2 regions of the Bradyrhizobium sp. BR 1432 genome follow, and region 2 is predicted to be linked to the other one. Evidence: riboswitches for the same ligand, from Rfam matches in the RefSeq annotation. Region 2 holds a riboswitch; the other holds the start of a gene.
What was found. Region 2 has a riboswitch for fluoride ahead of ACSKB8_RS44110 (MFS transporter). Riboswitches for the same ligand answer to the same signal wherever they lie in the genome.
Positions count from the first base shown of each region.

Region 1: another riboswitch for fluoride. It lies ahead of ACSKB8_RS06415 (MutS-related protein); the one in region 2 lies ahead of ACSKB8_RS44110 (MFS transporter).

Region 1 is NZ_JBPUGF010000003.1:1,318,537-1,332,858, forward strand. It holds gene ACSKB8_RS06410 (MutS-related protein) at 1-1,077, opposite strand, end outside; gene ACSKB8_RS06415 (MutS-related protein) at 1,186-2,796, opposite strand; fluoride riboswitch at 2,819-2,880, opposite strand; fluoride riboswitch at 2,975-3,034, shown strand; gene ACSKB8_RS06420 (hypothetical protein) at 3,219-3,644, shown strand; gene eno (phosphopyruvate hydratase) at 3,671-4,927, shown strand; tRNA gene ACSKB8_RS06430 (tRNA-Phe) at 5,005-5,080, opposite strand; gene yacG (DNA gyrase inhibitor YacG) at 5,265-5,447, opposite strand; gene ACSKB8_RS06440 (Maf-like protein) at 5,566-6,195, opposite strand; gene ACSKB8_RS06445 (low molecular weight phosphatase family protein) at 6,352-6,819, opposite strand; gene ACSKB8_RS06450 (UPF0262 family protein) at 6,826-7,323, opposite strand; partial or broken gene hisD (histidinol dehydrogenase) at 7,320-8,616, opposite strand; gene ACSKB8_RS06460 (DUF2948 family protein) at 8,879-9,328, opposite strand; gene ACSKB8_RS06465 (alpha/beta fold hydrolase) at 9,597-10,421, opposite strand; gene ACSKB8_RS06470 (hypothetical protein) at 10,552-11,061, opposite strand; gene ACSKB8_RS06475 (EthD family reductase) at 11,375-11,683, opposite strand; gene ACSKB8_RS06480 (FAD-dependent oxidoreductase) at 11,810-13,516, opposite strand; gene ACSKB8_RS06485 (hypothetical protein) at 13,542-13,730, opposite strand; tRNA gene ACSKB8_RS06490 (tRNA-Thr) at 14,057-14,131, shown strand.
Region 2 is NZ_JBPUGF010000004.1:655,108-669,429, forward strand. It holds gene ACSKB8_RS44040 (SDR family NAD(P)-dependent oxidoreductase) at 1-483, opposite strand, end outside; gene pdxH (pyridoxamine 5'-phosphate oxidase) at 522-1,163, opposite strand; gene ACSKB8_RS44050 (RT0821/Lpp0805 family surface protein) at 1,277-1,684, shown strand; partial or broken gene ACSKB8_RS44055 (DnaJ C-terminal domain-containing protein) at 1,793-2,759, shown strand; partial or broken gene ACSKB8_RS44060 (anti-sigma factor family protein) at 3,082-3,851, opposite strand; gene ACSKB8_RS44065 (sigma-70 family RNA polymerase sigma factor) at 3,955-4,443, opposite strand; gene fabI (enoyl-ACP reductase FabI) at 4,615-5,424, shown strand; gene ACSKB8_RS44075 (histidine phosphatase family protein) at 5,498-6,097, shown strand; gene aroC (chorismate synthase) at 6,222-7,310, shown strand; gene ACSKB8_RS44085 (adenylate/guanylate cyclase domain-containing protein) at 7,425-8,615, shown strand; gene clpS (ATP-dependent Clp protease adapter ClpS) at 8,619-8,924, opposite strand; gene ACSKB8_RS44095 (DUF190 domain-containing protein) at 8,968-9,309, opposite strand; gene crcB (fluoride efflux transporter CrcB) at 9,312-9,740, opposite strand; gene crcB (fluoride efflux transporter CrcB) at 9,747-10,136, opposite strand; gene ACSKB8_RS44110 (MFS transporter) at 10,156-11,364, opposite strand; fluoride riboswitch at 11,493-11,569, opposite strand; gene ACSKB8_RS44115 (DUF1194 domain-containing protein) at 11,818-12,681, shown strand; gene ACSKB8_RS44120 (hypothetical protein) at 12,860-13,495, shown strand; gene ACSKB8_RS44125 (enoyl-CoA hydratase/isomerase family protein) at 13,508-13,936, opposite strand; partial or broken gene ACSKB8_RS44130 (enoyl-CoA hydratase-related protein) at 14,010-14,288, opposite strand; gene ACSKB8_RS44135 (nucleotidyltransferase domain-containing protein) at 14,293-14,322, opposite strand, start outside.

The DNA.
Region 1 (14,322 bases), on a different contig from region 2:
TTCTTCGCGCTTGAAATGGCTGAACAGCGCGGTCCGGACCTCGGCCGAAAACGTCTCCGCCGGGACGAACACGCCCGCCTGCATCATCAGTTGGGCGAGGCCCAGACTACGCAGGAACGTCGATTTGCCTCCCGAATTGGCGCCCGTGATCACGATGAGATCTTTGCCGGCGGTCACCAGATCGTTGCCGACGGGCACTCGGTTCATGCTGATCGCAAGACAAACGTCGTAGAGACCCAAGAACGACAATACGCTGCCGTCCAGCTCCACGGGCCTTGGAAGACAGGTGGGCGTGCCGAGCTTTTGAATGTGTTCGTAAAGGTTCAAGCAGCCCACATAGAAAGCAAGCTCAGTCCGCAGCATCTGAAAGAAGCTCGAAATGTGATCCATTGACTGGGCGAGCGCATTTGCCACCAGGTTGATACCCCGATCCCGCAATTCGGACAGAGCGCGGGCGCCGGCTTCGTCTCGCGGATTCAGATAGGACGTGTATCCTTCGGTGGTCGGCCACAGCCGGGCGAACCAGCCGAGATCCTTCCTATGCGGCTTGCGCAGGACGTAGTTGGTTGCCTTATTGCCCTTACCTAGTTGGGCGCTGACCAGAACCCCACCTTTGAATTTCAGCCGCTTCAGATGATCCTCGATCTCCTCAAAATACGGATCGCTCAGTTCAGCCCGGAGCATTTCGAATAATCTGGAGAATCCTCGTGAGTTGAACCGTCCAATGTTCCGGTCGGCCAAGGCTCGGAGCTTCCGTAAGGCCGGAACGAAGATGTCCAATATTTCGACGGCATGCGACAGCGTGCCGGTAGGGTAGCGCGACATCGGCGACCAATAGTGCTTTCTTTCGGCTTTCAATGCCTCGACCACGATGTCGTATGCCCGTCTGAGAGTCGGCCCGTGCTGCAGGCAGTCTCGCAGCACGTCCTGGCGATATTCGATCACGTCGAGTTCGCAAACTCCGTTGAGCAGCCCGACCAAGGCCACTTCCAACAGGAAGGCGTCACCACCGGCCATCGTGTTCAAGAGGATATCAAGTCCGAGATCCTGGTTCAGGGCGGCATGATTCCAGGGCAAGGCTTGATTGAGATCCAGTCCCGGCTCCTTCTGCCGGGCATAGGATCGATCTCGCCGCGATAGCAGCAGCGTCGGGTCGAAATCGCGCTGGATACAGCAGGAACGCCTTCATGGCTTGATGCGCTCCTTTACGCGCTGATGCGTCAGACCGTATTTCTGGGCGATCGCCATCGCATAAGCCAGGCCATCGGCAGTCCGCCGCTCGATCTTGAACGTGCGGACTGCCGGCTGGTCCGGTACAACCGTGCTCACCATCGAAACGGTCTCCGGACCGAACGTCGACAGCTCGTCGACGAACGTGACCCAGACGCCGAGCACATCCATGGCCGCGAGCTTCGTCATGACCTTCTGACTGAGGAATGTCTCGTCGCGAATCGTCGTGGAGGTGAAGATCTCATTCAAAATCACGATGGAGCGCCGCGTGACCCGCTTCAGGATCGAACGGATCCGAACCAGGTCGTCTTCCAGTTTGCCGCGTAGGTTTTCGACCTTCTCTTCCCGTTCGAAGTGCGTGAAGATCTGGTCGACCAGGTAAAGCTTGGCCCCTCGCGCCGGGACCGGGCATCCCAGGCTTGCAAGATAGTGCAATTGTCCGACCATGCGGGCGAAGGTCGTCTTGCCGCCCTGATTGGGTCCGGACACCACAATGAGCCGCTCCCTGCCCGTCAGATCAAAATCGTTGCAGACAACCGGTTTCTGCTCACCGACGTGTTTCAGCGCGAGCGCAAGGTCGAACCCCTCCCGGCAATGGACCTGTTTGGAGTTGTCGGAAACCTCGGGCAGGCACAACCGTAGTCCGGCCTGTTCGAGCCTCGTCGTCTGTTTCAAGTAAGCGAGATAGAACTGGACGTCCCTATCGAATCCTACGATGGCCTTGTCGAGAAATTCGACTTGCCGAGCGCAGAACGCTAGCAGGCGAGCAAACGGCTCCGGATTGAGGCGCGCCACCAACTGAAGCACTTTGGCTTCGATGTGGTTCATGTCCTCCGGCGCATCGTTGAATTTCGAGCGGTAGTCTGTGGCGGCGCCTTGCTTGAATCTCGCGAACGTCGCCTCAACTTCCGCGCTGTAGTCCGGCTCATCCTGGAGGTTCTTCACCGTGAACGAGGCCTCACGTATCACGATGCCGTATCTGACCTGCGACAGTTGGTCAGAGATGCTCTTGGCTTCATCGCGGAGAGCAACGAAATTGTCCTGCGCAATGTAGCCGGTCAGATAGTCGCGAATGCTCAGGAGCGCTCGGGACTTCATCTGAGATCGCGTCAGATCCGTCGCCAATTGATCGACCGCATTGCAGTAGATCTCTATTGCGTGGAGAAACCACATCTGCTTGTGAAATCGGTCGTAGAGCTTGGCCGATAGCGCCTTGTGGATCCGGGCATCCCTCATTCGCTCGGCGAAGTGTCTGATGTTGTCGAGGAGAGCCGGGTCTTCGAGATCGCGGAAGACTTCGTGACGATATTCAATGGCTTCAACCCGCTGCAGCGGGACGTGAAAAACAGGCTTGATGGCGTATTCTTCAAAGCCGGCCGTTATCGCGGCCACCAGCTGATCCAGATTCAGATCAGCGAAGAATTCTGGCGCTGCACTTTCCGGAGCGGCCGTAGAGTCCTCGGGCCGATCGAAGAGGACGCTTGGCACGATATCCGGCGCGCTTGGATGGCGTTCGCGTCCGTCAGACTCGGCCGTAAGCGGTGGTTGGGGGCGCGGATAAGACACAATAAAACTCCTCCAAAGCCGTGCTTCGGTAGGAGTCATCAGCCCCTCGGGGCGGTTCAGGCGAACCCCATCGCCAACATTGCAAACGAGTATACGTCCGATCTGGTTCCGGTCAACGAGCCACTAGCCGCCCCTCCATTTTCTTGCCCCAAGCGGGCGGCGCAATTAGACTATGCACGATATCGACGGGGATGGAGTGCCCCCGAAACCGCCGCAGGCTGATGACTCCTACCGCGCACCATCTCGGTGGTAGGAGACACAATGGCCGGCGTTCCCTTAGGATCTGATGGTTGCCGGCCTTCGCAAGCGGAGCGCCCACGCGTGCTTTTTTCCGCGTCCATGGTCGTCTGCTCACGTAGCGAGGCGGACCAAGATGGGGGCACAGAGCCATGAGAAGCCTGGCACGCCCCTCATTCTTCCGGATGTTCGACCTCCTCATAACCAGCACGAATCCGGGCATGAAACGATCCCGCTGGACGCATGATGGTGTCGAATTCGAGCGGGAGCGCCATAGTTTTTCGAGCTCCAGACATGGAATCGTCATCGAGATCTTCACCTTGTCCCGGTCAGGTCGCCCCGGCTGGTCGCTGATGGTCACGAAGGAGTATTGGTGGGCCGGACCGGAGGCTACGCCGTTCAAGAACTTGCGATGGGCGCGCCCCCTCGGCGGCCAGCGAAGCGACCTGTTCGACTGGCTGCGCGCGCAGGAGGCGGCACTCGAACGCTCGCTGTCGCTTGAGATGCCCCGCGACCAGGCCGAAGCGAATTCGCGGTCGATGCACGCCGACAATTCCGAGCACTCTTCACTCACCTGGAGTTCGGTCGATCATGGAGACAAAGATGAATAGTCCGCTTCCGGCCATCCAAGCTCTCGATGCATTCGAAATTCTCGAACTCGCGCGGCTATCCCACGCTTCGCGTCGTGGCAAGGCTCGACAATGGGCACGCCGGCACGGCTTCGGTGCCGTCCGGCGCCTCGACTGGACGCTACGAAGCGCTGGAGCTGCGCGATGGCGATATGGCGCGGTACGGCGGCAAAGGCGTGCTCAAGGCCGTTTCTCACGTCAATGGGATCATTCGGGATCGCCTCATGGGGATGGCTGCCTGCCCCCAGGAGCCCATCGACACGGCATTGATCGTGCTCGACGGCACCGAGAGCAAGATCAAGCTGGGTGCGAATGCGATCCTTGGTGTCTCCATGGCCATCGCGCGTGCCGCGGCTTCGGCGGCAGGTGTGCCGCTCTACTGCTATCTGGGCGGCGTCTCAGCAACGAGGCTCCCCGTCCCCATGATGAACGTCATCAACGGCGGGCGGCATGCCCAGAATTCGCTCGACTTCCAGGAATTCATGATAGTGCCCCATGGCGCCCCAAACTTTGCGGAAGCCGTCCGCTACGGGGCCGAGACCTTCCACGCGCTCCACGAGCTCCTACACAAGGCGGGGCACTCGACTGCGGTCGGCGACGAGGGAGGGTTTGCGCCCAACTTGAGGACTATCGAAGAGGCTTGCGAATTGATCGTTGAAGCGATCCGCAAGACGGGGTTGCAGCCCGGCACCGACGTTGCCCTTGCCTTCGATCCCGCAGCCAGCACCTTTGCAAATGATGGCAAGTACGTCTTCGCCAAATCCGGTGACAAGACCCTCTCGCGAGACGAGCTGCTTTCTCTCTACAACGGCCTGTTAGACGCTTATCCTATCGTTTCGATCGAGGATGGATTCGCCGAGGATGACTGGGACGGATTCCGCCTGCAGATGGCCGCTTGCGGCGACCGAATCCAGATCGTCGGCGACGATCTTTACGTCACCAATCCTCGTTTTATCCAGAAGGGTATCGATAGCAGAGCGACCAATGCGGTTCTGATCAAGCTGAACCAGATCGGCACGGTTACCGAGACCATGAAGGCGGTGCAGATGTGCCGCGATGCTGGTTGGGGCTACGTAATCTCGCATAGATCGGGCGAGACCGAGGACACGTTCATTTCCGACTTTGCGGTTGCCATGGGCGGTGGACAGATCAAGGCTGGATCACTGTCCCGCAGCGAGCGGCTCGCAAAATACAATCGCCTGCTCGAAATCGAGCGCGAACTTGGCCCTGCGGCGGTCTACGAAAGCCCATTTCTGACGCATTAAGGCGGAGCGAATGCACCTACGGAGCTGTCCGCGAGTTGCGATTCATCTATTTCGGCGTGGTAGCCGCACGAAGATCGTGGTGCCCAGGGGCGGAATCGAACCACCGACACTGCGATTTTCAGTCGCATGCTCTACCAACTGAGCTACCTGGGCGTGCTCCAAGAGAGGGGCCAAAGCCCATCGAGCGGGCGGTTTATAGTGGGCTAGAAGCGGCCTGTCCACCCGGCTTCGCCTGAAGGCTGCGCCGGGCGTGGCCCGGCTGTGCACAAGGTGGGGCGGGCTCGCCGCGGCTGGCACGCGGCGCTTCTTGAGCTCACCAAATCATTGATATCGCTTGTTATTCCACGTCATCGGTCTCGTCGTCGCGGCCGGGGATGACGTAGGAGCCTTTCAGCCAGCGGTTCAAATCGACGTCGCGGCAGCGCGAGGAGCAGAACGGGCGGGTGGCCTCTGACTGCGGCTTGCCGCAGATCGGGCAGGTCTTGAGGGGGGCGGCGGGCGTTTTGACGTGATCGTTCATGGTCGGAGCAGCTTACACGAGGTGAGGCAGGTCAAGCGCCGGCCGGCAAACGAGTTCCTCGGGCGAGGGCGCATGCATGGGGTTGTTTTCGCGTTTTTTGTCGGCGGCGCTGTGGTGCTCACACCGCGGTGCCGTTGAGCCAGCCGAAGCGGGTCGGAAAGCCCTCGCCGCCGAGCAGGGCCGTGGTCTCGTACAGCGGCAGGCCGACCACGTTGGTGTAGGAGCCGACCATCTTGACCACGAACGAGCCGGCGATGCCCTGCACGGCATAGCCGCCGGCTTTGCCGCGCCATTCGCCGGAGCCGATATAGGCCTGGATGTCGTCTTCCGAGAGGCGCTTGAATCGGACGCGGGTCTCGACCAGGCGCTGGCGGAAGGCCTCGCGCGGCGTCACGAGGCAGATCGCAGTGTAGACCCGGTGGTTGCGGCCCGACAGCAGCCGCAGGCACTGCGCGGCTTCGTCGACGAGGTTGGCCTTGGGCAGGATGCGGCGGCCGACCGCCACCACGGTGTCGGCAGAGAGGATGAAGGCGCCGCGCAGCTCGTCATCCAGCTGCACCGATTTCAGCGCCGCATCGGCCTTGGCCCGGGCGAGGCGGTTGGCGCAGGCGCGCGGCAGCTCGCCCCGCTTCGGCGTCTCGTCGACGTCGGCCGGCCGGAGCGCATCCGGCTCGATGCCGGCCTGGTTGAGCAGCGACAGGCGTCGCGGCGAACCGGAGGCAAGTACGAATTTGGGGCGGCCGAGCATCAGGTGATTTGGGGGATGAAGCAGGGAGTGAATTTCGCGCGGAACCTATCGGAAGGGGGCCGGTTTCACAACCCGGGAACCGGAGGTTTGGTGATTCGAGGTTGCCAACACGCGTGTGCCTGCGCTCTGTGACGCGGGTGTTACGGTCGCCGCATGCTACCCGCTCGCCGCACCCGCCTTTGCGAATCGCCGGCGGATGCGCATCAAGAGCTGATCGCAGACCTCGCGATAGGCGGCGAGCTTCTGGTCACGGCTGCCTTCGATGGTGGTGGGATCCTGCGTCGGCCAGTATTCGACGTCGGCGGCGAGCGTGCGGGTCAGCTCCAGTGCCCTGTGGTGCGCCTCCGGCGACAGCGTGATGATGAGGTCGAAGTTCAATCCCTCCCAGTCCTCCAGCTCCTCGAAGGTCTGCGGCCTATGGGCGGAGATGTCCTGGCCGAGCTCGGCCATCACGGACACCGCAAACGGATCGAGGTCGCCCTTCCTGGTGCCGGCCGACCTCACGTAGAGGCCCTGCGGAAACATGTGCTGCAACAGGCTCTCAGCCATCGGCGAGCGCACGCTGTTCATCGCGCAGGCGAACAGCACCGATTGCGGATCGCGTGCGCGTGGGGGCGCAGCCATCCGCTTTTATCCTTTCCAATGCAGGACGGTAATGAGCGTGAACAGCCGGCGCGAGGTCTCGAAGTCGACCCGCACCTTGCCCTTCAGCCGCTCCTGGAGCGTGCGCGATCCCTCATCATGGATGCCGCGGCGGCCCATGTCGATGGCCTCGATCTTGTCCGGCGTCGCGGTCCGGATCGCCTGATAGTAGCTGTCGCAGATCATGAAATAGTCCTTCACGATCCGCCGGAACGGCGTCAGCGACAACAGATGCGCGACGACAGGCGTGCCGTCCTCGCGGCGGATGTCGAACATCAACCGGTTGCCGGTGATGCCGATATGCAGCGTGAACGGGCCCTGCCCGTCGGCGCCGTCGGGCGCGAACAAATTCTGCTCGATCAGGTCGTAGATCGCGATCGCGCGCTCGTGCTCGATGTCAGGCCCGGAACGGCCGATCGAGTCCTCGTCGAGCGTGACGCCGACGATGCGATTGTTGGAGTCGTCCTGTTCGGGCGGCTTTGTCATGACAGATTGAGGCGCAATCCAATCGAGCGCGAATGGGCGTCCAGCCCCTCCGCCTTGCCGAGCGTCATCGCGGCCGGGCCCAGCGCACGCAGCTGATCCGGGCCGCATTTCAGGATCGAGGTGCGCTTCATGAAGTCGTGCACCGACAGCCCTGAGGAGAATCGCGCCGAACGCGCAGTCGGCAGCACGTGGTTGGAGCCACCGACATAGTCGCCGATCGCCTCCGGCGTATGCGCCCCCAGGAACACCGCACCGGCGTTGCGGATCTTTGCGGCGAGCGCATCGGGATCAACAGTCATGATCTCGAGATGTTCGGCGGCGATCGCGTCCGCGAGCGGGATGGCGTCAGCAAGATCCTTGACCATGATGATGGCGCCGAAATCGGCCCACGAGGCGACTGCGATCGCGGCGCGCGGCAGCGTCTTCAGCTGCGCTGCGACCGCCTTCTCGACGTCGGCGGCAAGCCGCGCGGAATCGGTGATCAGGATCGATTGCGCGCTGGCATCGTGCTCGGCCTGTGCCAGCAAGTCCGCGGCGATCCAGTCGGCATTGCCGGTGTCGTCGGCGATCACCAACACCTCGGAGGGACCGGCGATCATGTCGATGCCGACCTTGCCGAACACCAGCCGCTTGGCGGCAGCGACATAGGCGTTGCCCGGGCCAACGATCTTGGCGACCGGCGCGATCGTCGCGGTGCCGTGCGCGAGCGCGGCCACGGCCTGGGCGCCGCCAACCCGGTAGATCTCGGTGACGCCGCCGAGCGAAGCCGCCGCCAGCACCAGCGGATTGAGCTTGCCGTCGGGCGAGGGCACCACCATGACGAGCCGCGCAACGCCGGCGACCTTCGCAGGCACGGCGTTCATCAACACCGAGGACGGATAGGCCGCGGTACCGCCGGGCACGTAGAGGCCGGCGGATTCGATCGCGGTGTAACGCCAGCCGAGCTCGACGCCGAGCGGGTCGGTAAAGCGTTCGTCCGCCGGGAGTTGGCGGCGGTGATAGGTCTCGATGCGGTCGCGCGCGAGCTTCAGCGCATCCAGCGTCGCGGCATCGCAGGCCTTTGTCGCGGCTTCGATCTCGGCGGCGGTGACGCGCAGCCCCGATGCATCCAGCGTCAGCCGGTTCGAACTTTGCCGTGGCCTCGAGCAGGGCTGCATCGCCCCGCCTGGCGACATCGTCGACGATCGCGCGCGCGGCGGCCTCGACGTCGGCCGAGACCTCGCGCTTGGCGGCGAGGAAGGCCGCGAATCGCTGGTCAAAATCGGCGCTGCTGCGGTCGAGACGAACGGGCATATTGGCTTGGCTTCTGGCTGGTCTTTTGGGGGGATTGGCTCACCCGCCCCCCTGCTCAATGGCGCGGCCGGGAAGCGGCGTCAACCCTTGGGCCCGGCCGTTCCCCTCCGGCGTCGTCCTGGCGACGGCCAGGACCCATTACCACCAGCGGATGTGTGGAGGCGCAATTGGGCCACATCTCGTTTCAACAACGAAGCCTTGGGGTTATGGGTCCTGGCTTTCGCCAGGACGACAGCGGATTGCGTGGCCTTGGCATGCCACCTCACCCCTCCCCCGCGATCCCTGGTCCCGTTCCCAGCGCGTCCGCCCCGAGGTCGGTCAGCTCGCATTCCAGGCATTCGACGTCGAGGCGGATGGCGCCGCCCTGGGCGAACAAAAGCAGGGCGCTGCCGCCGGGCTCCTCGCTGCGGCCGTCCTGGGGGTGAAACTCGATGCCGACGAGGTCCAGGATCTCGTCCGGCGTGGCGAGGTCGATGTTGCGCGATTTGCAGGCAAGCACGCGATCGAAGCGGAGCGCGGCAACCAGCCGGCGCGGCTCGGCCTCGCCTTCCAGCGTCTGCTCCCAGTCCAGCCGGCTCATGCCGATGACAAGCCGCTTCTCGCTCTGCCGCCAGATGATGTCGGAGGCCTGGACACGGGCGTCCTGGACATGGGTCGAGATCACCGCGAGATCGTCAGCATCGAGTGCGATCAGTTTGAGTTGGGGACACATCGCCGGCGCTTCTCCTTCAGGGCGGACAGGACTCAACGCGCGCGGGCGCCGAAATTTCCGCTGCAAGCTAACTGTCCCGTACACTTGAGGCTATTGATATCCTCCCATCTCCAGCACGTTCAGCGGATAGCCCTCCCGGGCGACGCAACCCTCACCCGTCTCGCCGCTACGCCATAGCCGATGCGAAGCATCGGCGTTCTAAGGACGGCGGCCGAAGGCCGCCTATGCCACCCTCTCCCGCAAGGGGAGAGGGTAAGAGTCGTGAAGCTCACTCTTTGAAAAAGGCCAGGAGGTCCGCGTTGATGGTCTCGGCGTGCGTGGTCGGCATGCCGTGCGGGAAGCCCTTGTACGTTTTCAGGATGCCCTTCTTCAGCAGCTTGGCCGACAGCGGCGCGGAATCGGCGTAAGGCACGATCTGATCGTCATCGCCGTGCATCACCAGCACCGGCACCGTGATCTTCTTCAAATCCTCGGTGAAGTCGGTCTGCGAGAACGCGACGATGCCGTCGTAATGCGCTTTCGCGCCGCCCATCATGCCCTGGCGCCACCAGTTCTGGATCACCGCCTCCGACGGCTTGGCACCGGGACGGTTGTAGCCATAGAAAGGACCCGCGGGGAGGTCGCGATAGAATTGCGTACGGCTAGCGGCGAGTTGCGCCTGGAGACCGTCGAACACGCTCTTCGGCAGGCCGCCGGGATTGGCAGGGGTCTGCACCATCAGCGGCGGCACAGCGGACAGGATCGCCGCCTTCGCGACGCGGCTTTCGCCGTGACGCGCGATGTAGTGCACGACCTCGCCGCCGCCGGTGGAGTGGCCGACATGAATGGCGTTCTTGAGGTCGAGATGCGCGGTGAGCGCGGCAAGGTCGTCGGCGTAGTGATCCATGTCATGGCCGTCGGCGACCTGCGTCGAGCGGCCGTGGCCGCGGCGGTCATGGGCGATGACCCGGTAGCCGTGCGTGACGAAGTACAACATCTGCGCGTCCCAGTCGTCGGCCGAGAGCGGCCAGCCGTGGCTGAACACGATCGGCTGGCCCGAGCCCCAGTCCTTGTAGAAAATCTCGACGCCGTCTTTGGTGGTGATGGTGGGCATGGATTGCTCTCTTTCGGTGAAAATCATCTGCGCGACGCGCGAACAAGCACGCGCCGATGATCCGCAGATAGTTGCGCGAGACTCCGAATGCGATGCATCGCGTCAACTGGGAACGTTGAGAATCGTGTGATCAGGCAAACGCCATCGGCCTGAAGCGGCGCCAGGCGCCGATGGTCAGTAGCACGAAGAACACCAGCACGATGCCCTGCACCACGGCGAAGACCGGCCCCGACGGCGGCGCCGGCGGCACGGCGGGTGCAAGCGCGGCGAGCGCCGGCACCTTCAGGAACGACTGGATCACGAGCACGAAGACGTTGAAGTAGAGCGAGACCATCGCGGTCACGATGTAGACCGGGCGCCAGACGCCTTGGAGCTTCATGCCGTAGAGCGCGATGCAGGCGATCGCGAGCAGCACCAGCGAGATGATACCGATGATGTGCGAGGGCAGCAGCTCTTTGAAGGGAAACAGGAAGCCGGTTGCGCTGGTGAGGATCGTGAACAGCAGGAAGATCGCGGTGAGGCCGGGCATCGACTTCGAGCCGAGCAGGCCGAACATCACGACGAGGCCGGCGGCGATGGCGATCAGGCTGATGATGACATGGATCAGTGTAAGCGCGGGCAGGCTCAATCCAAGCACCATGGCATCTCTCCTACTCTCCGCATTGAGACGATCAGAGTAGTATGACGGTCCTCATGGGATTGTCACGTGCGTTGGTGTCCCACATGTGCGCGCAGCCATGCGTCATCGTGCGAATTGACAAACGCATGTTCCGATTTCTTGCAGCGCTGTCACGAACGACGGCAGTTTGTAGCCCGGATGGAGCGCAGCGAAATCCGGGGATCTCGCTTGTAGATGCTGCTGTCCCGGATTACGCTTCGCTCCATCCGGGCTACGAGCTTTCAATCGATCGTTGCAACATCGGCCCGCGATCGGCGGGCCGATGCGACGCGGCTCACACTTCCTTGGTGTCGAAGATCAGGAGGTCGGCACCGCCGCTGGCGAATTTCGGCACGTCAGCGCCGGTCGCCTTGCCTTCCGGGCTGCCGAATGCGGCCTGGATGTCGGCCACGCTGTCAAAGGTGAGAACGGCGACGAGATGAATTCCGGAAGGCCCAGTGGGGGAGCTGACCGGTCCCTTGCTGACGGCGTATTTCTTCAGGCCGGGAAGTTTCTTCGCGAGTGGAATGTGCGTCTCGGCATAGTACTTGTCGAAGGCAGCAGCATCCTTGGGCGTTTTGTAGAGCACGACGATTTCAGCCATTTAGTCCTCCCAATGAATCTTTTGTTCGTTCCACGAGCAATACGCCTCGCGACGAGGGGATAGTCTGCACCAAGCGGCGCGATGGCAAGCCACATTCGTCTTGCCATTCCCTTGTCTTGTCCTTGCCTAAAGCGCCGGTTTTGCGGCGTCGCCGAGATAGCCGTGCAAGGAGGCCACGACCTGCGCGCCTTCGCCGATAGCGCCGCCGACGCGCTTGACCGAGCCGGAGCGGACGTCGCCGACGGCGTAGACGCCGGGCACCGAGGTCTCGAGCGGCGCCACCAGCTTGCCCTGGTTCTGCTCGGACTGCGCGCCTGTCACGACGAAGCCGCCGCGATCGAGCGTGACGCCGCAGCCGTCGAGCCAGGAGGTTGCGGGATCCGCGCCGACGAACAAAAAGAGATTGCGGATATCGGCGGCGTCCTCGTCGCCCGACAAGCGACTCTTCCAGCGGATGCGCCGCAGCAGCGCGGCCTCATCGCCTTCGAGCGCCGTGATCTCGGTGTTGAACATCAATTCGATGTTCGGCGTCGCTTCGATGCGCTCGATGAGATAGCGCGACATGCTGGCCCCCAAGCCGCCGCCACGGATGATCATCAAGACTTTCTTCGCATGACCCGACAGGAACACGGCGGCCTGGCCTGCCGAATTGCCGGCACCGACCAGCGCCACCTCCTCGCCGGCGCAGAGCCGCGCCTCGACCGGCGAGGCCCAGTACCAGACGCCGCGTCCCTCGAACTTGTCGAGGTTCGCGATCTCCGGCCGGCGATAACGCGCGCCGCTCGCGACCACCACCGCGCGTGAGCGCAAGGGATCGGCGCCGTCGAGTGCCACCGAAAATGCGCCGTCCTTGCGCGTGCAGTCGAGCGACTTCACCGTCACAGGAATCATGATGTCGGCGCCGAACTTCTGGGCCTGGGTGAAGGCGCGCGCGGTCAATGCCTGGCCGGAAATGCCGGTCGGAAAGCCCAGATAGTTTTCGATGCGCGCGCTGGCGCCGGCCTGGCCGCCGAACGCGCGGGTGTCGAGCACGGCGACGGACAAGCCTTCGGACGCCGCATACACGGCGGTAGCGAGCCCGGCCGGTCCGCAGCCGACGACAGCAACGTCGTAGATGCGGTCACCCTTTGCTCCGCCGATCATGCCGATGGCGCGCGCAAGCTCGGTTTCATCGGGATTGCGCAGCACCGCGCCGCTCGCGGCGACGACCAGCGGCCAGTCCTCCGGCTTGGGCGAATAGCGCGCGATCAATTCGGCCGCATCGCGATCGTTTTCGGGATCGAGCAGATGATGCGGCTGGCCGTTGCGGGTGAGAAAGCCCTGCAGGCGCACCACGCCGGCCGAATGCGACGGACCGATCAGCACGGGACCGCCGATGCCGCCCTGGATCAGATTGACCCGGCGCAGGATCAGCGCCCGCATGATGCGCTCGCCAAGCTCGGCCTCGGCGACCAGCAGCGCGCGCAGCCGCTCCGGCGCCAGCAGCAGCGTCTCGACATCGCCCTCTGCGCGGCCGTCGACCAGCGCCGGCTGTCCCGAGAGCTGGCTGAGCTCGGCCAAAAATTGCCCCGGCCCCTGGTCGATCACCGGGGTGACATGGCCAAGGCCATCGCGCTGGGTGATGGCGACATGGCCCTTCAGCACGACGAACATGCCGGGTCCCGGCTTGCCAGTCTCGAACAGGAACTCGCCGTCGGCATAGCGGCGGACCTCGCCGAAATGCCTGATACGTTCGATCTCGGCAGGCGTCAGCGCCGGAAAGGTCTGCTCGGGGCGGGTGAACCGCGACATCAGCGCGTCGCGATCGGTTCGTTGCTGTCCGTCCTGCCCCATTGCCACTGTCATGCACTCCAAAATGTTAGCCGTCGGCCTTGCCGGCGGGCCCCTCATTCAGGGACTCGTCGTCGTTGTGCGAGGGCTCGGCCATTGCGGCGCGTTCGCGCGCCTGCACCTTCCGCCGCTTCAGGTTTTCGCGCAGGGCGGATTTCAGCCGGTCCTGTCGTCCGTCATGGCCGCGTGCTGCGGCTTTATCGGTCTCGTCGATCATCATCCGGGCTCATCAAGAAGGGGCCGCGTCGCGGTTTAGCATGCCCAAGGAATACGACAGCTCAAGAGGCCCGCGCGATCCGATCGTGCGAACTTCAAAATGGGCCGAATCTGACCGCACAGCCAACTGGCCAATTGGCTGGGGACGGCACTGGGACCAAAATCGTCCAAAATCGGTCATTTCGGGGCAAAAAGGCCGTCTCCGCCAGGCAGCGGGCCGATTTTCTCGATTTGGCGGGGCCGGCAAGCTTGCACATGAGGGGGCCTTGTGGCATCCATCGCCCCGCTTGGCGGGCCCAGTCGCGGCCCGATTCTGTGCCAGCATTTGCTGCCGTAGCTCAGTGGTAGAGCACTCCCTTGGTAAGGGAGAGGTCGACAGTTCAATCCTGTCCGGCAGCACCAGTGTTCCACACATGACAAGGCGTTCTCGCGGCGTGAAGTGCCCGAGTTTTGCTCTATTCCGTGCCCCTCTTCGGTGAAGAGGGCGCAGGGAAGGCCGGGTGCCGGCTGGCACCCATGGTCCGCTGCGCGAAGAATTTGCACACGCAAATGCGCAGGCGGAGAACAGGTGGGCCGGAAAACACCCGGCCTTC
Region 2 (14,322 bases):
GTAGGCGGCGCCCGCGAAGGGATGCACGCGCGAGCCCGCGATCGAGGTGACGTTCACGACCGATCCCCTGGCCGCTTTCAATTCCTCGATCAGCCCGCGCGCCATCATGATCGGCGCGAAGAAGTTGACGTTGAAGACATGCGTCCAGGTGTCGAGATCGGTGTCGACCGAGCCGAGCCGCGCGCCGCCCGCGCCCTTCGGCGAGATCGCGGCGTTGTTGACCAGCGCATGCAGCGTGCCACCCTCGAGCCGGCGGCGGATCTCGGTGATCGCGCGCGCGGTATCCTCGGGATCGCCGAGGTCGACCTGGATGTGGTCCTCGGGGCCTGCGTCCCACGGGCAGTCCTCCGGGAAAGCATGCCGTGAACAGGTGATGACGCGCCAGCCGGCCGAGGAGAAACGGATCACGGTGGCGTGGCCGATGCCGCGGCTGGCTCCGGTCAGGAGCAGCGTACGACGCGGCACATTGGACGAATGCGGCATGGACATCTTTCAGGTCGGCCAAAAGCTAAAGACAAGGCTCAAGGATACATCCGCGTCTTGGACCATTTCTGGCCGGCCGCGTCACGGCGAAATTCGATGCGGTCGTGCAGGCGGAATGGGCGGTCGTGCCAAAACTCGATGCGCACCGGCGTGATGCGCCAGCCGCTCCAGCCCGGCGGCCGCGGCACCTCGCCGATGACGTATTTGGCCGCGACTTTCGCGATGGCCTGTTCGAAGGCAAAGCGGCTCTCCAGCGCCTCGGATTGCTTGCTCGCCCAGGCGCCGATCTGGGCCTGCTTGGGGCGGGTGGCGAAATAGGCATCGGCCTCGGCGTCGGTCACCGGCGTCACGTTGCCGCGGATGCGGACCTGCCGGCGCAGCGACTTCCAGTGAAAAAGTAATGCTGCCTTAGGATTTGCGGCGAGTTCGCGGCCCTTCTGGCTGGCGATGTGGCTGTAGAAGACGAAACCCTCGGTATCGAAACCCTTCATCAGCACCATGCGCACGTCCGGAAGCCCATCAGGGTCGACGGTCGCGAGCGCCATCGCGTTCGGATCGTTCGGCTCGCTCTTGATCGCCTCGTTCAGCCAGGACTCGAACAATGCAAATGGCTCGTCGGCGGCGGTGAAATCACCGGATGTTAAGGGTGTCTGGTGTTTCATCGAGGTCGTGTCGGTCATGTCTGGAGTCCGAGTTGCGTCCCGCGGCCCAAAACGCGCTATTGTCCGCTACCGCCCTATATAGGGCATGGGGACGCGTTGGCCTATCGGTGATCCGTCCGTCCGGCTTCGTCATGACGATGATTCTAATCGGGCTTGGTGCCGGCGGTTGCAGCTTTTCGCGCAACGACAGCAGTGCCTATGCCAAGGCCGACGACAGCGACCTGACCGGATCGATCGCGCGGCCGGCGAAGGACGCCCCGCCGACCGAGACCGATCTCGCCTTCGCCCGCAACGCCGCCTCCGACGTCCTCAGCAAGGGCGACAAGGATTCCAGCCAGCACTGGGAGAATCCGGAGACCGGGGCGCGCGGCTCGGTCACCCCGATCGCCCAATCCTATGCCGCCGAAGACGGCCGCAAGTGCCGCGACTTCCTGGCGAGCTACGTCAACGGCAATACCGAAAGCTGGCTCCAGGGCGCCGGCTGCCAAAGCAGCCGTGGCCGTTGGGAGATTCATACGCTAAAGCCGTGGCGGAGCTAGGATCCGGCGCGGGCCCTAGTTGCAAAAATGCCACTCTCTCCCCACATGATCTGCAGGTGGGGCGGGGAGCCCTTTGAACAATTCGATTCCGTGAAGGAGACGTGACGGATGCGCGACCCCTATGAGGTCTTGGGGGTGCCGCGGAGCGCCAACGCTGCCGCCATCAAGAGCGCCTATCGCAAGCTTGCCAAGAAGCATCATCCCGACAGCAACAAGGGTGACCCGAAGGCTGCCGAGCGCTTCGCCGAGATCAACTCGGCCAACGAGATTCTCGGCGACGAGGACAAGCGCAAGCAGTTCGACCGCGGCGAGATCGACGCCGAAGGCAAGCCGCGCTTCCAGGGCTTTCCGGGGGGCGGCGGGCCGCGCGGGCGCGCGGGCCCCGGCGGGTTCGAGAGCTATACGTTCCGGAGCGGCGGTGCGGGTGGTAGCCCGGGCGGCGGCGCGTTCGAGGATATCCTCAACAGCATGTTCGGCGGTGGGATGCGTGGCGCGCGGCCCGGGGCCGGGGGCGGCGCCCAATTCGACTTCGACACCGGCGGGATCGGGCTCGATCTCGACGTGAACGTTGCCATGTCCGTCTCTCTGGAAGAGGCGGTCAAGGGCGGCGAGAAGCGTGTTCGGCTGCCCACGGGCAAGGAGCTGAACGTCGAGATTCCGGCCGGCGTCACCGAGGGCCAGCAGATCCGGCTGAGGGGGCAGGGCGAAAGCGCGCAGGGCCATCCGCCCGGCGATCTCCTGATCACCATCAACATCGCGCCCCACCCCCACTTCAAGGTTGAAGGCGCCGACTTGCGGATCGATCTGCCGGTCACGCTCTATGAGGCGGTGCTCGGCGGCAAGGTCCGCGTCCCCACCCTCGGCAATGCCGTGGAGCTCTCGGTCCCGAAAAACACCTCCAGCGGCCGAACCTTCCGCCTCAAGGGCAAGGGACTGCCGAAGGCCGGTGGAACCGGAGACCTCTTCGTCGTCATCAGGATTATGCTACCGGACGGGAACGATGCCGAGCTTGAAGTCATTGATGGAAAAGTGGCGGGACCAACATCCCTACAATCCGCGTAGCGGGCTCGGCTAGGGCGCTATCCGAGGCCGCCTCGACGATCGGAGCATTCTCTTCCTGAAAGGATGATGCTCAACATACGCCTGAAGCGCGGTCGCGCTTCAACGCTGACGTTTGAGGCGTGTCGGCTGTCCGGCGGGGCCGCCGATAAAAAGGTGCGGCCTCGAGAGGGGGACCAGCGCGGTACCAAAAACCCCAATCGAGGCCGCCTGCGTCGATCGGCGGATCGAACGCTGCTCATTTTCGCGTGATCATCCGGTGCGATTCTGAGACGCGTCGATGTCCTGATTCCAAATTTTCGATGTCGGAATCGAGGCATCGCGATAGCGCGGGTTGTCTAGGTACCGTGCTTCTCTGCCTGGTCGTAAACGGCCTGCGCCACCTTGGTCAGCCGGTCGCGGTCGGCGCCGCCGCTGACGACGTAACCGACGCCGCGCTCGGCCCAGAACAGCGCCCCGTCCTTGTCCGTTTTGGCGTAGCGCATCTGCGTCGCGCCGTTCTCGGTCTTGGCCGTGTAGATCGTGTACCGCTCGCCCGAGGCGCCCTCATACATCAGGAACGACGCCGGACCTTCGGCCCCGGCAAGAGCCGGCCGCCGACGAGCTTCAGCCCGCTCGCCTCCAGGTTCGGCGCGAACACGGTCCAGCCGCAGCGCCGGGTCAGCCAGGCCTGGAGATGGTCACGCTCGTTGCCGCCGACCTCGACGGGGTGGCGGACCTCGACGACGTAGAGGCGGTGGGCGTCGAGCGCGTCCGCCGTAAAACTCTGGAAGGTCGAGGGCGCGTTGGCGGCGCCATGCGCGATCCAACCGGTCGTGCCGCCGGCGACGAAAGCAACCAGCACAGCCGCGGCGGCGCCATAGAGCCATTGCCGGGGTCGGCGCTCCAGCCGCTCGAGCTCCAGCCGTGCCGGCACCGGCTCCTGGGCGACGAAGTCGTAGCGGGCGTGCAGCATGTCGGCCATGGCGCGCCAGGACTGCACACGCTCGGCCTCGTCAGGATGGGCGGCAAGCCAGGCCTCGACGTCGGCGCGACGTTCGGCCGGCAGCTCGCCGTCGACATAGGCGTGCAGCTCGTCTTCGGTGATCGGAATGTTGCGGTCGTTCATATCGGTCGTCTCTGGCTCTGCGGCCCAAAATGTCCTTCGTGGCTCAACGCCGCTCGCTCCATCTGCGTGTGGGCGGACAACACGAGATGCATCAGCCCTGCCATCATTTCACCCGCCTGAGCGCCGGGCGCGCGCCCTCGAGCGAGGCTTTGACGTGGGCGCGGGCGCGCGCCAGGCGCGACATCACGGTGCCGATCGGCACGCCCTGAATGTCGGCGACCTCGCGATAGCTCATGCCCTCCAGCATCACCAGCAGCAGCACCGAACGCTGCTCCTCGACCAGCGTCGCCAGCGCCTTCTCGATGTCGCGCCCTTCGGCCTCAGTCCCGCTGGCATCCGGGTTGTTCTCCGTCAGCGGCATGAATTGCGGCCGCCTGGCCAGTGAGCGCCGCCGGTTCTTGTTGAGGTTGGTCAGGATCGTGTAGAGCCAGCTCCTGACGTCGCCCCCGAGGAACAGACGCTCCGAACGCAGCGCGCGTACCAACGTATCCTGTACCAGATCGTCGGCCGCATCCGCATCGCGCGTGAGCGCGCGGGCATAGCGGCGCAACGCCGGGATCATGGTTTCCACACTCTGGCGAAACGCATTCATTGCGGTTTTCACGTCCCGGTGTTCGGCGCGAGCGCCACAACGATCATAACACCCGAATGAAACGGCTATTCCGGTGCTCGAAACAGCGTTAACGCCGCGTATTAGGACTGTACCGCGAAGGAGGGCTGGTGTACCTCCAGACCTTAACCCGCTCGATGGGACGTTGAAAAAATGGCGCAGAATTCAGGTCTGATGCAGGGCAAACGGGGCGTGATCCTCGGCGTTGCCAACAACCGATCGATCGCCTGGGGCATCGCCAAGGCATGCCGCGCGGCCGGTGCCGAGCTCGCCTTCACCTATCAGGGCGATGCGCTGAAGAAGCGCGTCGAGCCGCTCGCCGCGGAGGTCGGCGGTCTCGTGCTCGGCCATTGCGACGTCACGGATGCCGCGACCATCGACGCCGCCTTCGCGGTGCTGAAGGAGAAGTGGGGCAAGATCGACTTCCTGGTGCACGCGATCGCCTATGGCGAGCAGCTCGACGGCCGCTATGTCGACACCACGCAGGAGAACTTTTCGAAGTCGATGCTGATCTCCTGCTATTCGTTTACCGCGGTGGCGCAGCGCGCCGAGAAGCTGATGACGGATGGCGGCTCGCTCATCACGCTCAGCTATTACGGCGCCGAGAAATGGATGCCGCATTACAACGTCATGGGCGTGGCGAAAGCCGCGCTGGAAGCCAGCGTGCGCTATCTCGCCGCCGATCTCGGCGAGAAGAACATCCGCGTCAACGCGATCTCGGCAGGTCCAATCAAGACGCTCGCCGCCTCCGGCATCGGCGATTTCCGCTATATCCTGAAGTGGAACGAGTACAACGCCCCGATGCGGCGCAACGTGTCGACCGAAGACGTCGGCGGCAGCGCGCTGTATTTCCTCTCCGACTTGTCGCGCGGCGTGACCGGCGAGGTGCACCACGTCGATTCCGGCTATCACGTGCTCGGCATGAAGCGCCCAGACGCGCCGGATATCTCACTCGGCGGGTAGAGCATGATCCGGAAAAGTGGGAACCGGTTTTCCGATAAGATCATGCTCGAACAAGACTAGCCTTCGAACCGCAATGCCCGTGCCCACGATCTATTTCCTGCGCCACGGCGAGACCGAGTGGAACGCGCTCGGGCGGCTCCAGGGCGCCCAGGACATTCCACTGAATGCACGTGGCCGTGGACAGGCCGTGCACGCAGCCGGCGTTCTCGCCGATCTGTTGAGGCGCGACGGCAAGGACAAGGCGGCGCTGCCCTACGTGTCGAGCCCACTCGGGCGTGCGCGCCAGACCATGGAACTCGTCCGCCGCAAGCTTGAACTGCCGCTTGCCGATTATTCGCTCGACGACCGCCTGCGGGAGATCGGCTACGGCACCTGGGAGGGGCTGACACTGGCCGAAAGCGAGGCCTCCGATCCCGCGGTCTATGCAAGGCGCCTCGCCGACAAATGGACGGTCGCGCCAATCGGCGGCGAGACCTATGCGGCGGTGCAGCTGCGCATGCTCGATTGGTACGAGTCGCTTCTGGTCGATACCGTCGCGGTCGCCCATGGCGGCACCTGCCGGGCCCTGATGGTGGCTTTGGGCATCGAGACCCCCGCCGGTGCCGCCGAGCTCTATATCGAGCAAGGCGCCGTCTATGTGTTCCGCGACCGGCGGCTGGAGAAGTTTAGTTAGCCTGGAACGCGGTCATTGCGGGTTCGATGCTTCGCATCGCCCCGGAATCACCGAGTGTGTGTTTGACCCGGGTGTTCCCCCGCGTTACCACCACAAGTCAGAACTGACTGACGAGTAGAGACGGATGTCCTTCAACACCTTCGGCCACATGTTCCGCGTCACCACCTTCGGCGAGAGCCACGGCGTGGCGATCGGCTGCGTGGTCGACGGCTGTCCGCCCATGATCCCGCTCACCGAGGCCGACATCCAGGGCGATCTCGACCGCCGCCGGCCCGGCCAGTCGCGCTTCACCACCCAGCGCCAGGAGCCGGACCAGGTGAAAATCCTGTCCGGCGTGATGGCGCATCCGGAGACCGGCGTGCAGGTGACGACGGGCACCCCGATCGGGCTCCTGATCGAGAACACCGACCAGCGCTCGAAGGACTATTCCGAGATCAAGGACAAGTTTCGCCCCGGTCATGCCGACTTCACCTATGAGGCGAAGTACGGCCTGCGCGACTATCGCGGCGGCGGACGTTCCTCGGCGCGCGAGACCGCCACGCGCGTTGCCGCCGGCGCGATCGCGCGAAAAGTGCTGCCCGACGTCAAGGTGCGCGGCGCACTGGTGCAGATCGGCCCGCACAAGATCGACCGCGCCAAATGGGACTGGGACGAGATCGGGAAAAATCCGTTCTTCTGTCCCGACAAGGACAAGGCCGCCTTCTTCGAGACCTATCTCGACGGCATCCGCAAGAGCGGCTCCTCGATCGGCGCGGTGATCGAAGTCGTCGCCGAGGGCGTGCCGGCGGGCCTGGGTGCGCCGATCTATGCCAAGCTCGATTCCGATCTGGCGGCCGCGATGATGACCATCAACGCCGTGAAGGGCGTCGAGATCGGCGCCGGATTTGGCGCGGCCGAATTGACCGGCGAAGAGAACGCCGACGAGATGCGCACCGGCAATGACGGCACGCGCTTTCTCTCCAACCATGCCGGTGGCGTTCTGGGCGGCATCTCCACCGGACAGCCGGTGGTGGTGCGTTTTGCCGTGAAGCCGACCTCGTCGATCCTCCAGCCGCGCCGCACCGTCGATCGCAAGGGCACTGATACCGAGATCGTCACGAAGGGCCGCCATGATCCCTGCGTCGGCATCCGCGCCGTCCCCGTCGGTGAGGCCATGATGGCCTGCGTGCTGGCGGATCACTTTTTGCGCGATCGCGGGCAGGTGGGACGCTAGTTCTTTCACCTCTCCCGTAGGGAGAGGTGAGCACACCGCGGATAACGCGCCCTGTCGCGGTACTAGCCCACCGCGCAGCTTGACGGGCCCACAACTTCGTCCGCAAATGCGGGCATGAACAGCTCCGAGCTCCAGCGCATCTGCAACTGGCTGATCGGCGGTGCCTGGTCGTCGCTAGAGCCGGCCGAGATGATCGCCGATTTCTGCGAACGTCTGGTCGCGGCCGGCCTGCCAGTGTGGCGGTTCGGCATCTTCATCCGCACGCTGCATCCGGAAATCTTCGGCCGCAACTTCATCTGGCGGCAGGGTGGGGAGGTCGAAATCGGCAGCGTCGATTTCGAGATCCTGGAGACGCCCGAATTCGCCCGCAGCCCGCTCCGCATCGTGTTCGAGCAGGGGGTGGAGGTCAGGGGACGCGCGAGCGATCCCGACAGCAAGCGATTTCCGTTCCTCGACGACATGCGCGCCGAAGGCGCGACCGACTATATTGCCGTGCCGGTGCCTTTTCTCGATGGCTCCATCCACGCCACGAGCTGGATCACGCAGTATCCCGGCGGCTTCAGCGACGACGACATCGCGGCGATCCGAAGCATCATAGCGCCGCTCGCGCGCGTCAGCGAGATCATCAGCCTGCGACGCACCGCCGAGATGCTGCTCGACACCTATGTCGGCAACCGCGCCGGCGCACGCATTCTCGGCGGCCAGATCCGCCGTGGACACACCGACACCATGCAGGCGGTGATCTGGCTCTCGGACCTGCGCGGCTTCACTGCGCTGTCGGACCGGCTGCCAGCCGAGACGGTGGTCGCAATCCTCAACCATTATTTCGATTGCCAGGTCACCGCGATCCGGGGCCACGGCGGCGAGGTGTTGAAATTCATGGGCGACGGCCTGCTCGCAGTGTTTCCGATCGACGAATATGTCGGCGATGCCGCCCATGTCTGCGCGCGCGTGCTGGAGGCGGCGCGTGAATCGCGCGCCAGCGTGGAGCAGCTCGCGTTTCCGGTCGGCGATGTCGTCGAGCGCTTCCGCTTTGGCGTCGCGCTGCACATCGGCAACATCCTCTACGGCAATATCGGTGGCGGCAACCGGCTGGACTTCACCTGCATCGGCCCCGCCGTCAATCTCGCGGCCCGGCTGGAGAAGATCACGGGGCGGCTGGGGCGGACCGTTGTGGCCTCGGAAGGTTTTGCCAATGTCTGCCACCACGATTGGCACGAGCTCGGCGAATTTCCGATCGCAGGATTTTCCAAGGCACAGCGCGTGTACGGGCTGGCCGAAGAAACGCACGCGCTGGTGGGCTGAGCTTTATTCCTCCGGCTCCGTCGTGAACAGCAACGGGTAGCCCTTGGCGCGGCCGGCATCGGTGGCACGCGTCGCCTTGGTCTCGGCGACGTCCTTGGTGAACACGGCGACGACGCAGGTGCCCAGCTTGTGCGCGGTGATCATCACCTTGTAGGCCTGATCCTCCGTCATGCGGAATTCGGCCTTGAGCACCATGGTGACGAATTCGCGCGGCGTGTAATCATCGTTGATCAGGATGACCTTGTGCAGCCGCGGCCGCTCGACCTTGGTCTTCGTCCTGGTTTTCGGTGTGGTAACAGTATCGTTCATTCCGCCTCCCGGACACGGCGGGCTCGGGTTCCTGCTGGAGCGATCAGCTCGCGGCCTTCGCACCATATTGTAGGACCTGCACCTTCTCCAAGGTGATCAGGCCGCTCGACATCATGCCATCCAGGATGGGCAGGAATGCGTTGATGTTGTCCTCGCTGTCGACGATCTCGATCAGCAGCGGCAGGTCTTCCGAAAGTCGCAGGATCTTCGAAGTGTGCAGCCGGCTCGATTTGCCGAAGCCCATCGGACCGCGCAGCACGGTGGCACCGGCGAGGTGCCGCTCGCGCGCGGTCATCACGATCGCTTCATAGAGCGGCTTGCCGTCGAAATGGTCGCTCTCGCCGATGAAGATCCGAAGCAAAACGGCCTGAGCGGGGATTTGCATGGTCAACTCCTTGTCAAGCGGTTGTAGCGGCTCGCCATCATATGCCCGAGCCACGCCGACACCAGCCAGCAGATGACGGACGCTGCGACATAGGCAAGTGCCGTGTACTTCAGGCCGCCGTGGAGCAGTCGGAAGGTCTCCAGGCTGAAGGTCGAGAACGTGGTGTAGCCGCCGCAGAACCCGGTCATGACGAACTGCCGGTGCTCCGGACGCGCCAGCATGCGGCCGTCGGGGCCGGTCAGCGCCGCGTAGAAGCCGATGATCAGCGATCCCGTGGCGTTGATGAACAGCGTGGCGAAGGGAAAGCCCGGTCCGGTGTCGAGCGCGAGACCGACCAGATAACGGGTCAGTCCGCCGACGATGCTGCCGGCGGCAACCCAGGCGTAGAGTATCGCGCTACGCCAGCGCTCGGCGGAGGAGGGGACGGCCATGCGCTTCTATCCTCCAAGCCTGTCCGCGAGGAGGAAGCCGCAACTGACGGCTGCAAGGCACAGCCCGACCGAGAGCACGACATTGCCGAGCGCGGAGAGCGGCTCGCCGCTCCGCGCCAGCGTCAGGGTTTGCAGACTGAACGAGGACACCGTGGTGTAGCAGCCGAGAAAGCCGGTCACCGCGAACAGCCAGGGGGTGGGCGTGGCGAAGGCCGAGCCGGGATGGGTCGCGAGCGCGCCGAAAATGCCGATCAGGAAGGCGCCGGTGACATTGATGGTCATGGTGCCCCACGGAAACGTCTCGCCCAATCGCCGCGCGATCGCGCCGGACACGAAATAGCGCGCACAGCCGCCGAGCACGCTACCCATCATGATCGCAAGCACCCCACTCAGCACGACGAAAGCCTCCCCGTCATCATTCTTGCTCCGCTGCCAGACCGTTGCCGACGGCAAGCAGCCCCATGAGCGAGATCAGGGCAAAGCCGAGTCCCGCCAGGAACGTGCCTGCCGGACCATAGGCATCCCACAACGCGCCGGCGATCACGCTCGCAGCCAGCAGGGCCAGGCCCGTGAGCAGGTTGAAATAGCCGAATGCGGTGCCGCGCAGGCTCGGCGGCGCGGCATCGGCGACGAGGGCCGAGAGCAGGCCTTGCGTCAGCCCCATATGCAGCCCCCACAGCACGACGCCGAGCGCGAGGCCTGCAAGGCTCGGGAGCAGTGCCAGCGCGAGGTCGGCGCCGGCGAGGAAGACCAGGCCGAGCGCGAGCAGGCCGGTGCGGTTGATCCGGTCCGACAGCACGCCGGCGGGATAGGCCGACAGCGCATAAGTGACGTTCATCAGCACCAGCACCGCCGGCACCCACATCGGGTTGAGCCCGATGTTCTGCGCGCGCAGGATCAGGAAGGCCTCGCTGAAGCGCGCCAGCGTGAACACGACACCGACCGCGACGACGCGCCAGTAGACTGCCCCGAGCTGCTGCATCGCGGCAAGATTGAGCGGGTTCGTTGCAGGTTTTCGGTTCGGATCCGGCTCCGGCTCGTGCACGGCGAAGGCGATCAGGCCGAAGGACAGAAAGGCCGGCAGCACTGCCACCCAGAACACGATCGTAAAATTGTCAGCCGTCCACCACATCATGCCGATGGCCGCGAGCGGCCCGACGAAGGCGCCGATGGTGTCGAGCGATTGCCGCAGGCCAAAGCTCGCGCCGCGCAGGCCGATGGGAGCGATGTCGGCGATCAGCGCATCGCGCGGCGCGCCGCGAATGCCCTTGCCGACGCGGTCGATGAAGCGTGCCGCCACCAGCCATCCGACGCTCGGGGCGAGCGGAAACAGCGGCTTGGTGAAGGCGGCCAGCCCGTAGCCGAGCGCGGCGAGCAGCTTGCGGCGGCCGAGCCAGTCCGACAACGCGCCGGAGAAGATCTTCGTGATCGAGGCGGTCGCCTCGGCAATGCCCTCGATGAAGCCGACCGTGAGCGTGGAGGCGCCGAGCGCGGTGACGAGATAGACCGGCAGCAGCGCATGGATCATCTCGGAGGAGATGTCCATCAGCATCGAGACGAAGCCGAGCACCCAGATTCCCCTGGGTAAGGTGGCGCGCGCAGCATTCGGTGTCGTCGTGGTCACGTCTTCACTTTCTCCTGGCCTTGGCTTGCTGGCCCAGTTTCCTGCCTTCGCCACCAGGCAACAAAAAACCCGCCATCGGCGGGTCGGTCCATGCTCCCACCAAAGGCAGAGGCTCAAAGATTGCCCCACCTCAAGCAGGAGTCATCAGCCCAGTACGATCATCGACCGCCGGGCGGTTGTCGGGGACTCCATCCCCATCTGTGCATCCAGCCTAGCATGGAAATTGCGGCGGACAAGTGGGCCGGCCGCGCTGTCCCTAGGCGTCATTCTGCGCGCGTCGCGAGCTCTGGAACGACGGTGCCGGTCTCGCTGTGTGTTCCAGTCGCGCGAAGCGAGGCAACACGGCGGCGAGCACGTCGTTCCTAACTCGAATGTGAAGCGCAAGCGATCTTCGCACTTTGCGGCAAGGCGATTGCATGTCACCATCGCGTCATACGACGGGAGACCGCTGCGATGCGCTTGCTGTTCTCGATCGGGGCTGTGCTGGTGGCCGGCGTGCTTGCCGGAGGGGACGTCGCGGGCATCGCGGCGCCAGGACCTAAATTCGAGCCGCTTGAGAATCAGCCGCAGCGGCTGGCTGCCGACAAGGATGCACAGACGGTCGACGTCGAACTGATCCTCGCGGTCGACGTCTCCTACTCCATGGACATGGACGAGCTCGCGGTCCAGCGCGAAGGCTACGCGCTGGCGATCCAGTCCAAAGAATTCCTCCAGGCGCTGAAGCTCGGTCCGAACGGCCGGATCGCGGTAACCTATTTCGAGTGGGCCGCCTCCAGCGACCAGAAGATCATCATCCCCTGGCGCCTGATCGACGGCCCCGAGACCGCGGATGCGGTTGCCGCCGAGATCATGAAGACGCCGATCCGGCGTGCCTCGCGCACCTCGATCTCCGGCGCGATCACGTTTGCGATGCCGCTGTTCGACGAGGATCCATATCGGGGCTTGCGTCGCGTGATCGACATTTCCGGTGACGGCCCCAACAACAATGGCATCCCGGTCACGGTGGCGCGCGATGCCGCGCTCGAGAAGGGCATCGTCATCAACGGTCTGCCGATCATGGTCAAGGAGCCGTCCTATTCGACCATGGATATCGACAATCTCGACTTCTACTACGAGGACTGCGTCATCGGCGGTCCCGGCTCTTTCGTCATCACGATCAAGGATCGCGACAAGTTCAAGGAAGCGATCCGCACCAAGCTGCTGATGGAGGTCGCTGGCCGCATGCCGGAGCGCCCCGTGATGCGGGTTGCGGACAAGGAGCCGCGCGTCAGTTGCATGATCGGCGAGAAGATCTGGTCGGACCGCTGGGGCCGTTAATAGCGCACGCCGGTTGGGACCTTTCGCCTCATCTCGCCCGACGGTTGAATTTAACCGCTCGTTAACCGGCACATGGCCCTAATCCGGTTGTTTCAGTTCGTTTCCGATCGCAGTTTTGACTTTGCTGTCGGGCGCGCGAACGAGAGCGGGTTCGTCGAACCCGTCCACCGAGCAGACCATGGCCATCGTCACGTCGAGCACCAGCCAGATTTCTCCCGCCAACGAGCGGCTGTATCACCAGAGCGCGCTGCTTGGTGACTGGAAGGGCAATTGGGTGGGCAACAACCAGCCCGTCGGCTTCAAGGTCGTGAACATCCGCGGTGCCCGGGCGCAGGTCGAGTACACCCATAACGGCCACACCGAGCGCGGCTTTGCCGAGGTCAAGGGCACGCTCATCACCTTTGGCGGGGTCACGGTCGGCACCAAGGACGGCAAGAACATGGTGCTGCTGTTCTCCTTCGGGGGCGCTGGCAAGCAGACCGCGAACCTCGAGAAGCAGGACCCGCCGGCTTCCGACAGCCGCCTCATGGGAAGCTGGGGCGGCTATTCCAGCGAGAACGGCAAGAGCGCGAGCTTCAAGGTGCTCTCGGTCAACGGCAAGGAAGCCCAGGTCAGCGTCACCACCGACGGCGTCACCCGCCAGGGCACCGGCACCGTCTACAAGAACGTCATCATGTTCGGCCAGGCGCAGATCGCAACCGATGACGGGCAGAACGGCAAGATCATCTACCAGGTCGGCACGAAATCCTTCATGGTGCCGGTGACGAAATATCCGCCGGCCAACTCCTCGTCTTCGGTCGACAAGACCGCCTGAAAGCTGCCGTCCTCACCATTTCGGCGGCCGCTTCTCCACGAACGCTCTCAAGCCCTCCTGCGCCTCATCCGACGTCGCGACATTGCAGAAATCGTCGACGGCGCTTGCAATGCTGCGCCGATAGTCGAGATCGATCTGGCGCATGAAGGCGGCGCGGCCCATCCGTAGCACCGCCGCCGATTTTCCCGCGAACTGCGCCGCGAGCCTTGCGACCTCGGCCTCGAGCTCCGCGTCGGCGACGACGCGGTTGACCACGCCGAGCTCGCGCGCCTCCGCGGCGCTGAAGACGCGGCCGGTGAACAGCAGATCGAAGGCGCGGTGACGTCCGACGATCCGCGGCAGATGGGCATAGTGGATCGCCGGGATGACGCCGACGTCGATCTCGGGATAGCCGAACGTCGCGCTCTCGGCCGCCAGCACCACATCGCAGGACACTGCCATGGTCATGCCGCCGCGCCGCACCGCCGACGGCGGCGATCGACGGTTTGCCGAGCCGATACTGCGCGTCGTAGAGGTCGATATAGAGCGCCTGGAGGAATTCGCGGATCTCGGCGCCGGGCTTGCCGAGCAGGATGTCGAGATCGAGGCCGGCCGAGAAGCGCTTAGGGATAGCGCTCGCCAGCACGACCACGCGCGCCTCCGGATCGTCCGCGGCGCGGCGGAGCGCCGCGACCACCGCGCGGATCACCTCGAGGCTCAGCGCGTTGACGGGCGGGCGGCGCAGCGTGATGCGGGCGATGTTGCCTGCAAATTCGTAAGTGACGGGACTATCCGATGTCACCGGGTTCTCCATGCTTTCAAGATGTCAGCACCTTCAGCTGCCGGTC